DNA from 3 places in the Vibrio sp. 1580 genome. Region 3 is predicted to be linked to each of the others. Evidence: predicted binding sites of a transcription regulator. Region 3 holds the regulator's gene; each other region holds the start of a gene.

What was found. Region 3 encodes PurR, which represses purine synthesis genes. Its sites were predicted from a motif close to TNANGNAAACGTTTNCNTNA; they were not measured.
Region 1: the regulator PurR is predicted to act here: its motif matches at 2,039-2,058, upstream of pckA (phosphoenolpyruvate carboxykinase (ATP)).
Region 2: the regulator PurR is predicted to act here: its motif matches at 1,505-1,524, upstream of purT (formate-dependent phosphoribosylglycinamide formyltransferase).

Annotation. Positions count from the first base shown of each region.
Region 1 is NZ_JAWOVT010000006.1:240,824-244,091, reverse strand. It holds gene R7093_RS12130 (AsmA family protein) at 1-47, opposite strand, end outside; gene pckA (phosphoenolpyruvate carboxykinase (ATP)) at 238-1,866, opposite strand; gene hslO (Hsp33 family molecular chaperone HslO) at 2,203-3,078, opposite strand; gene hslR (ribosome-associated heat shock protein Hsp15) at 3,110-3,268, opposite strand, start outside.
Region 2 is NZ_JAWOVT010000013.1:37,826-41,093, forward strand. It holds gene R7093_RS18890 (thiopurine S-methyltransferase) at 1-191, shown strand, start outside; gene purT (formate-dependent phosphoribosylglycinamide formyltransferase) at 264-1,439, opposite strand; gene cdd (cytidine deaminase) at 1,583-2,470, opposite strand; gene R7093_RS18905 (LrgB family protein) at 2,901-3,268, opposite strand, start outside.
Region 3 is NZ_JAWOVT010000007.1:232,175-235,442, forward strand. It holds gene torD (molecular chaperone TorD) at 1-490, shown strand, start outside; gene purR (HTH-type transcriptional repressor PurR) at 959-1,963, shown strand; cyclic di-GMP riboswitch class I at 2,251-2,340, shown strand; gene R7093_RS13635 (TfoX/Sxy family DNA transformation protein) at 2,457-3,047, shown strand; gene R7093_RS13640 (TVP38/TMEM64 family protein) at 3,162-3,268, shown strand, end outside.

The DNA of each region.
Region 1 (3,268 bases), on a different contig from region 3:
ACTAAGATAACCAGTAACAGAAGTAGAACTCGACGCGCTGTTTTCATCTTTGCTAGAACCTACGTGTGTTATGAAATAAAACTAGATAGGCTTTAGCTTGTATCAATATTCTGTGGTATTCAATAAAAAGCCCCTCAAAAGAGGGGCTTGAAGCAATTTTTGTAACTTGGCCTACGTAAAGGTGATAAGTTAATGCCAACTTTTCACTGCGTTTACGCGACGTCGCTGTTACTCGATTTAATCAATCTGAGGACCAGCCGCAACCAGAGATTTACCTTCAGCGTTGTCTGTGTACTTATCAAAGTTATTGATAAAGCGCGCTGCTAAATCTTTCGCTTTGCTTTCCCACTGAAGTGGGTCAACGTACGTGTCGCGAGGGTCTAGAATGCTAGGATCCACACCTGGTAGTGACATTGGTACTTCAAGGTTGAAGATTGGAATGTGCTTAGTTGGTGCTTCTTCAATCGAACCATCAAGAATGGCATCAATAATTCCGCGTGTATCTTGAATAGAGATACGTTTGCCAGTGCCGTTCCAACCAGTATTCACTAGGTAAGCCTCAGCGCCCGCTGCTTCCATGCGTTTTACCAGTACTTCCGCGTATTTTGTTGGGTGGAGCGTTAGGAACGCCGCGCCGAAACAAGCAGAGAAAGTTGGTGTTGGCTCAGTAATACCGCGCTCTGTTCCCGCTAGTTTGGCGGTAAAGCCAGACAGGAAGTGGTACTTAGTTTGCTCAGGTGTCAATTTAGATACTGGAGGCAGTACGCCAAATGCATCGGCTGATAGGAAGATCACTTTATTCGCGTGACCGCCTTTTGATACTGGTTTAACGATATTATCGATATGGTAGATAGGGTAAGAAACACGTGTGTTTTCTGTTTTCGAACCATCATCAAAATCGATAGAGCCATCGCCACGTACTGTTACGTTTTCTAGCAGTGCATCACGACGAATTGCGTTGTAGATGTCCGGCTCCGCTTCTTTCGAAAGTTTGATGGTTTTTGCGTAACAACCACCTTCGAAGTTGAAGACACCGTCATCATCCCAGCCGTGCTCATCATCACCAATTAGCGCACGTTTAGGATCAGTCGACAGGGTCGTTTTACCCGTACCAGATAGACCGAAGAATACCGCTACATCGCCATCTTTGCCCATGTTAGCGCTACAGTGCATTGATGCGATGTCTTTTAGTGGAAGGAAGTAGTTCATCATGGCGAACATACCTTTCTTCATTTCACCGCCGTACCAAGTACCACCGATAAGTTGCATGCGCTCGGTTAGGTTAAATACGGTGAAGTTTTCTGAGTTCAGGCCTTGCTCTTCCCATTTTGGATTAGTGCATTTTGCGCCATTCATTACTACGAAGTCTGGTTCAAATATCGCTAACTCTTCTTCCGTCGGGCGAATAAACATGTTTTTAACGAAGTGCGCTTGCCATGCGACTTCTGTGATAACACGAATGCTCAAACGTGTATCTGGGTTTGCACCACAGTAACCGTCAACAACAAACAAGCGTTTGTTAGAAAGCTGGTTTGTGACCAGTTCTTTTAGCTCGTCCCACACTTCAGGAGTGATTGGTTTGTTATCATTTTTCACTTGATCAGACGTCCACCACATATGTTCTTCTGTCGTAGCGTCTTTGACGATATATTTATCTTTTGGTGAGCGACCAGTAAAGATGCCAGTGTCAACGGCAACCGCACCTAGTTCAGTAACCACGCCGCGCTCATAACCGGTTAGGTCTTCACGCGTTTCTTCCTCAAACAACATTTCGTAGCTTGGGTTGCGAATAACCTCTTTTACGTTATGCAGTCCGTGCTTGGTTAGATCAAGTGTTGCAGCCTTAGTATGTTCCATAACGGTCATAGGTGCTCCTTATAAGGATTTTGTAGGGATTTTGTAAGAATGTTTTAATTTTAATCTGCTCACCATGCTAGCAACGGGGCGGGGAGAAAACAGGGAGATAGCTCAAAATTTACCCATGATTTCAATAAGGTTTTAGGTAACCCGTCACATATTGGTGGGAATAGTCTATCGTGCACGCAATCCTTTGCGCTAGGGCAAAATCATTATTAATTGTTTAAAATTAAGCAGTTGTTTTATTACGCTTGAGGCTAGTTATTACGAGGGGTTGATCACAAAAAGGCCAGCATTAAGCTGGCCTTTTGTAGGGTAAATTACGTGCTTGATAAGCTATGTAAATTAATGCAGGGTTTTCTTGTCCGTAGAAGCTTGTGCATACAGTTCAGTGACTTCAGATTCGTCGAACGTATAAGTTGTGCCACAGTAATCACAATGTAAAGAAACTGATCCAACTTCTGCCAAAATGTCATAAATTTCAGCTTTCTCAACGGTGATGATTGCGGCACCGCTACGCTCACGAGAACAGCCACAATGGAACTCGACAGGTTGCGGCTCGTACAGACGTACTTTGTCTTGGTTATATAGTCGATACAATAACTCGTTCGCTTCTAAACCAAACAATTCTTCATCTTTTACTGTATCAGTGAGCTGCTCTAGATGTTCGAAATCATCTGGAGAGCCAGTGCCGTCAGGGATCACTTGAATCAACATACCTGCTGCGTGTGCTTTGCCTTCATGCTCACCAGTGCGGATCCATAGGCGCGTTTTTAACTGCTCTGAGTTTGCAAAGTAGCCTTCTAGCACTTCTGCTAAAGTGTCACCTTCTAGTCCAACGACGCCTTGGTAACGCTCGCCGTTTTTCGGTTCGATGGTGATCACAAGGTAGCCCTTACCCATTAGATCGTGAATATTTGCGTCATCGGCAACATCGCCTTCCCAGCGAGCTACGCCACGAACACGTTGGTTATGGTCACCGTTGATAACGGCAAGAGACACAGGACCATCGCCTTGTAGCTGGATGGTGATCGAACCTTCGAACTTAAGAGTGGCAGTTAAAAGAGTAGTTGAAACGAGTAGCTCACCCAGCAGTTTCTCTATTGCTGCCGGATATTCCTTGCTGGAGATAACACGTTGGTACGCTTCATCCAATTGTACCAACTCGCCACGTACTGAAAGATCTTCGAATAGGTAGCGGTTTAAAACATTATTTGCCATGGAGTGCTTTCCTCGTTGGTAATTCCGGCTTTTATTGGTGTTTGAACTTAATGATGTCTCGGCGCTGCTTTTTATCTGGGCGGCGTTCCGGACTTGGGTTGTGGGCATTAAGCTTACGTTGAGTCGCGTGTTCCTCACGTTTCGCGATACTCTCATTGGTTTCGCGATATAAGGTTTGTGCGATGGGAGC
Region 2 (3,268 bases), on a different contig from region 3:
CACTCAACTATCCTCAAGAAGAGATGGCGGGGCCTCCATTTAGCGTGCCGGTCGAAGAGATAGAGCAGTTATTTTCAGGTTACAAAGTTACTTGTTTGAACGTAGATGAAGCTGACGAGAATCATCCTAAAATTGCGAAAAAAGGCTTAAGTCGCTTCTCTGAAGAAGTGTACTTAATCGAGAGTGAATAGGCTCTCTTCGGTTTGGAACACGAAATAGCGCAGCAATTTGAGCTGCGCTATTTTTGTATGAGTGGTTCGTATTTAATAAATGATATTCACTTTTGAAGCACTTTCAACAGCATCTTGAACGGCTTCTTCGGTGGTTTTTCGTCGCGTAAGGACAACACCTAAACGGCGGCGACCATCGATTTCTGGCTTACCGAATAGACGAACTTGTGTTTGAGGTTGAGCTAAAGCTTTGCTTAGGTTTTCAAAGCGAATGTTTGTGGAAGTCCCTTGTCCAAGAATAACAGCAGACGCAGATGGGCCATATTGCACAATATTATTAATTGGCATTCCGGTAAACGCGCGCACGTGGAGAGCAAACTCAGACATTTCCTGCGAAATCATTGTAACCATACCCGTATCGTGAGGGCGAGGAGAGACCTCATTGAAAATGACTTTATCGCCTTTGACAAACAGCTCTACACCAAAGATGCCGTAGCCACCGAGCGCGTTTACCACTTTCTCAGCCGTGTATTCAGCTGCTTTTACTGCGTTTTCTGACATAGCTTGCGGTTGCCATGATTCGCGGTAGTCGCCATCTTCCTGACGATGACCAATTGGAGCACAGAAATGCACACCGTCAACGGCTCTGATGGTCAATAAAGTGATTTCGTAATCGAAGTCGATAAAACCTTCCACGATAACGCGACCTGCACCCGTACGTCCGCCTTCCTGAGCGTAATCCCATGCTTTTGTAACGTCGTCTTCGGTCTTGATAACACTTTGCCCTTTACCGGAAGAGCTCATCACTGGCTTCACCACGCACGGAATACCCACATGTTCAACCGCGGCTTTGAAGTCTTCAAAGTTATCTGCAAAACGATAAGGTGAAGTCGTCAATTCCAGTTCTTCTGCTGCCAAACGTCGGATACCTTCACGATTCATTGTTAGCCTGGTTGCCTTAGCGGTTGGAACAACATTCAGTCCTTTTTCTTCAAGCTCTACCAGTTTGCCGGTTGCGATGGCTTCAATTTCTGGTACGACGTAAGTAGGTTGTTCCTTCGTAATAACTTCTTCTAAGGCGTTCCCATCTAACATGTCGATAACATAACTACGGTGAGCGACTTGCATCGCTGGAGCATTGGCATAGCGATCACAAGCAATCACTTCTAAACCAAGTCTCTGGCATTCAATGGCGACTTCTTTACCGAGTTCGCCAGAGCCTAAAAGTAATATACGGGTAGCATTTGCGCTAGTTGCAGTGCCAAACATAGTGTTCCCTTACAAAATAGAGTGATGAGACAGAAATTGCAGGAGATCATACTGAAGTTTTATGACAAAGCAAACGTTTGCTTTTGGTTTTTAGGTAATAAAAAAGCTCTACATGTTGTAGAGCTTTTTGTTGAATTTGTCGTTTATACGTTGACAAAACTAAGCGGAATATCTGGATTCAACGCTTCCAACGTTGATTGCGTATCGGCTAAGTGACTGATCTTACCTTCAGAGTTTTCTACCAATGCAGCGGCTTTGATGCTGTCAAAGGTTTCACCCGCAAGTAAAACTTGGATTAGCGCAACTTGTAGCGGTGGCAAGCTAGGATTAAACGCTGCATTTTCTGCATAAGCGCCTTGGAATACACGGCCGCTAGTCATCTCTAATGCTAAACCACTCAAGTTGTTGGTGTATGGAGAGTGGCTCATGTTCATCGCTTCAACTGCACTTTGGATGAGTGCGTCTTCATCATCACATGAGAATTGGTGTTTAACTTCTGCCATTAAGCCGGACTCGATACCGAGATCGTTTGGTCCAAAGGCTTCAGGCAGGTATTCATGAAGTGACTTTTCTTCGCGTTCTGGGAGCTGGATTTTAAGCTCGTTTGCGGTAGATAACTCATTCATGAACTGGCGGCAGTGACCACATGGGCTGAAGTTGATAGTGATATCCTTAACACCACGTTCGCCTTTCATCCAAGCATGGCTAATCGCAGACTGCTCTGCGTGAACCGTTTGACCCAACTGTACACCAAAGAATTCCATGTTGGCACCGAAGTAAAGGCGACCTGAAAGACCACGAACGATAGCGCCGACATAAAAGTCAGAAAGGGGAGCATAGGAGTACGCTGCGGCAAAAGGAAGTAGCGCAACACGAAGCTCTTTGTCTGATAGACCGGTAGCTGAAAGCAACTGCTCAAATTGTTGAACTGAAAGCGTAGCATCAAAATCATCAGCTTGGATGATAGGAGCAAGTTGTTTGGAAAGTGCTTCTGGAGCGCCTGCTAGCGCCTGTTCAATGCGACTTTTCATGTTGAATCCTTGTTATTGCATGGACAGTTATTCTATGTGAAAGATAGAAATGTTCCGTGCGTTAGATCACGATAAATAATGCAATTGATAATTCTGTTACATAATTAGAGTGAGCTCACACATGTATTCGATTGCACAGGTGTGAAGCGTTATCTCCGTCTCACAATTAACCATATCAGTATATATTCATATGACCAAGGAGCAGGAGTATGTTACCAACGCGACTTTTACCGCTATGCTACTTTATACTTACGTAATCTAGAGCGAGTGGTAGCAGCTAGAATGCTAATGCTATGAATGTATATCTCAGTCAAGTCCCTTCACGATATTACTGGGTGAGGTTGATAGATAAGATAGGGTTTTGAAAAGGGTAAGGAAGAAGCGGAAAGGCTACGGCCTGCCGGAAGGAGGGCAGACCGAGAGCGCTTAACTATTGATATAGCCAGACCGCCAAAGCAAAAAAACTTGGAGCCAAAATAGAAGTTATGATCCCACATAAAACCAATGCGAGTGATGAGAACGCGGCATCTATGGGTTGTTTCTCTGCACAAGTAGCGGTGCCTAAGGCATGAGAGACTGTACCCATTGTCAGACCACGTGCAATCGGGTGTTTAATTCCAATCAAATTGTAAATTGGGTATGCCAAAATTGCGCCCAATAAACCGACAATCAGAACCAAGATCGCCGCAACGGCAGCTTCACCACCGAGGTGACTCGAAATTTCCATTGCTATTGGCGTAGTGACGGATTTACCCACTAGACTTGCGATTAAACTGATATCCGCTTTGAAAGCGACTG
Region 3 (3,268 bases):
ACCAGCTGTTGATAGCCTAGTTGATGCATTGAATCGGTTACAAGATCGTGAAGATGCACAACTAGAGCTTGCAGCTGACTTTTGTGAACTGTTTTTGAAGACAGAAAAATACGGCGCTCTTCCTTACGCATCCATGTACATTGGTGAATCAGGTTTACTGAATGACAAGCCAGCTGAGGAAATGGAAAAGTTGATGGCTGAATTTGGCGTTCAAGTAGACGAAAACCTAAAGGAACCTGCGGATCACTTAGCCGTTGAGCTCGACTTTCTCGGGAACATGATTATCCGCTCAAACGAGCTTGAACAAGAAAAACACATGGAAGAAGCCTTCGTTAAACAAAACGACTTTATCCAGCAACAATTGATGTCTTGGTTACCTCAGTTTTCAGACAAATGTAAAAAATTCGACGAATTTGGATTTTACTCGAGTGTCGCGAAACTATTAGTTGCATTTTGTAAACTAGACAGCGCCTACCTTCTTGGTGAATAATTGCCGCCTATTTTTAGGGAGCCTGCCTATCGGGCTTCCTGTATGCCTGAAAGTGACCAATTGTAAGTAACTTGGGTATAATATTCGTTTGCCTTAACTTAGCGCAAAGACGCTTGGTTATTTAGCAGTCAAAATGTGACTTCAAATACACAAATCTCTTGCTGAAAACATTGCTAGTCAGTCCACATAGGGCTAAAATGTGAGCGCAAACGATTAAATATGATTTATATGTAAACCGCTGAAATATAGCGGTTTTTGTGTTTTCTTAACAGGTTGATGGCAATTTCTCATCAGATAGAAAAAAGATAAAATTCATCGACCGATGCTGCTACGTACCCTTTTGTCGCACTTGGATCAACCGCTGCCGAGACACTTAGCGCCAATTTTATATTGCTAGGTGTGAAACCATTAGAGCATCAGGTACATCCAATACGACATATTTCAGTAGCTCGATACAGGACACCATTTATGGCCACGATAAAAGACGTTGCTCGCTTAGCCGGCGTTTCCACTACGACAGTTTCGCACGTTATCAATAAAACGCGTTTCGTTGCAGAAGCAACGCAAGAAAAAGTAATGAAAGCCGTTGACGAGCTAAATTACGCGCCAAGTGCCGTTGCACGCAGCCTAAAATGCAACTCAACTCGTACGATTGGCATGTTAGTAACTCAATCAACTAACCTATTTTTCTCAGAAGTGATTGATGGCGTTGAGAGCTACTGTTACCGCCAAGGCTATACTCTGATTTTATGTAACACAGGCGGGATTTACGAAAAACAACGCGATTACATTCGTATGCTGGCTGAAAAGCGCGTTGATGGCATCCTAGTGATGTGTTCTGACTTAACCGAAGAACTAAAAGAGATGCTTGACCGTCATGCGGACATTCCTAAAGTGGTCATGGATTGGGGCCCAGAGAGCTCACAAGCAGACAAGATCATGGATAACTCAGAAGAAGGTGGCTACATTGCAACCAAACATCTGATTGACAATGGTCATACGGATATCGCTTGTCTAAGCGGTCATTTTGAAAAGCTTGCTTGCCAAGAGCGCATTGCAGGTTTCCGTCGCGCAATGAGCGAAGCAAACCTAGCTGTAAATGAAGACTGGATCCTTGAAGGTAACTTTGAATGTGATACGGCCGTATTAGTTGCAGATAAAATTACCGCAATGGACAAGCGCCCGACGGCGGTATTCTGTTTTAACGACACAATGGCTCTAGGCCTAATGAGCCGCTTGCAACAAAACGGGATCAAAATTCCTGAAGATATTTCAGTGATCGGCTACGACAACATCGAGCTTGCGGAATACTTCTCTCCACCGCTAACGACTATCCACCAACCTAAACGTCGTGTTGGTAAAAATGCATTCGAAATTCTACTTGAGCGTATCAAAGATAAAGAACACGAAAAACGAATTTTCGAAATGCAACCTGAGCTTGTTATTCGAAATACTGTGAAAAAAATGAACTAAATTTCACTGTATTTAACCGTGTTAAATAAGCGCTCTACAGGGGCGCTTATTTTTTTGGAAAAATTAAGCATTCTCTAATACTTCACACCACTCTAATAACAATTGACTAACGTTAACTCCCTGTTTTATATAAATGTAATATATATTAAGAACTCCTTTTCAAAGGCCAATTTGCACCTTTCCATATGCAAAATAGAGCATTCAATCTATCATTTTTATTGAACCGAAATCACACTTTTAACGCTAAACCGTGATGTTAATTCAATATAAGAAGTATGCTCATTGTGTCACGCACAGGGCAAACCATTCGAAAGAGTGGGACGCAAAGCCTCCGGCCTGAACCATATTACGATATGGAAGGTAGCGGGGTTACCGATGGCAAGTGTGTAAGCAATGACTTTACTCTGTAATGACATTGTTTTTACGCATGTTTGCTACTCTCTCGGACCTGACTTTTGGTGGCGTAATATTAATTACACCGAGATAACAAAACATGGATAAACCGATACTCAAAGACTCTATGAAGCTGTTTGAGGCACTTGGTAATATCAAGTCGCGCTCAATGTTTGGTGGCTTCGGACTATTCGCTGATGAAACAATGTTTGCACTAGTGGTAAACAATCAGCTTCATATCAGAGCAGACCAAAAAACTTCATCTGACTTCGAGAAACAAGGGCTAAAGCCTTACGTTTATAAAAAACGTGGCTTTCCAGTCGTTACAAAGTACTACGCTATTTCCAGCGATTTATGGGAATCAAGCGAACGCTTAATCGAAGTAGCGAATCAATCATTGAAAAAGGCAAAGCTTGAGAAAGAACAGCAAGCAAGTACAAAGCCTAACCGTTTGAAAGATTTGCCTAACTTACGACTGGCTACCGAGCGCATGCTAAAAAAAGCCGGCATCGAATCCGTAGAGAAGCTTGAAGAGGAAGGTGCGCTTAACGCCTATAAAGCGATAAGAGATACGCACTCTGCAACCGTCAACATTGAGTTGCTATGGGCACTAGAAGGTGCTATCAACGGCACTCATTGGAGTGTGGTACCTCAAGCTCGCCGAGATGAGTTGATGAACGGCCTCCAATAAAAGTCGGCCTAAAAACTATCTTGTAAAACCGCAGTCTAATCTGCGGTTTTTTTGTGAAATTTTTTCGGTTTTCCTACTGTCTTATTACATATATCCCAAATTGGAATCAAAATTATGAATAAGAAACTGATTTTAGGTCTCATCCTACTAGCGGCTATCGTCTTTTTAGGTATTAACTTTGGCCAGTATTTAACCTTAGAGAATGCAAAAGCCCAACAAGA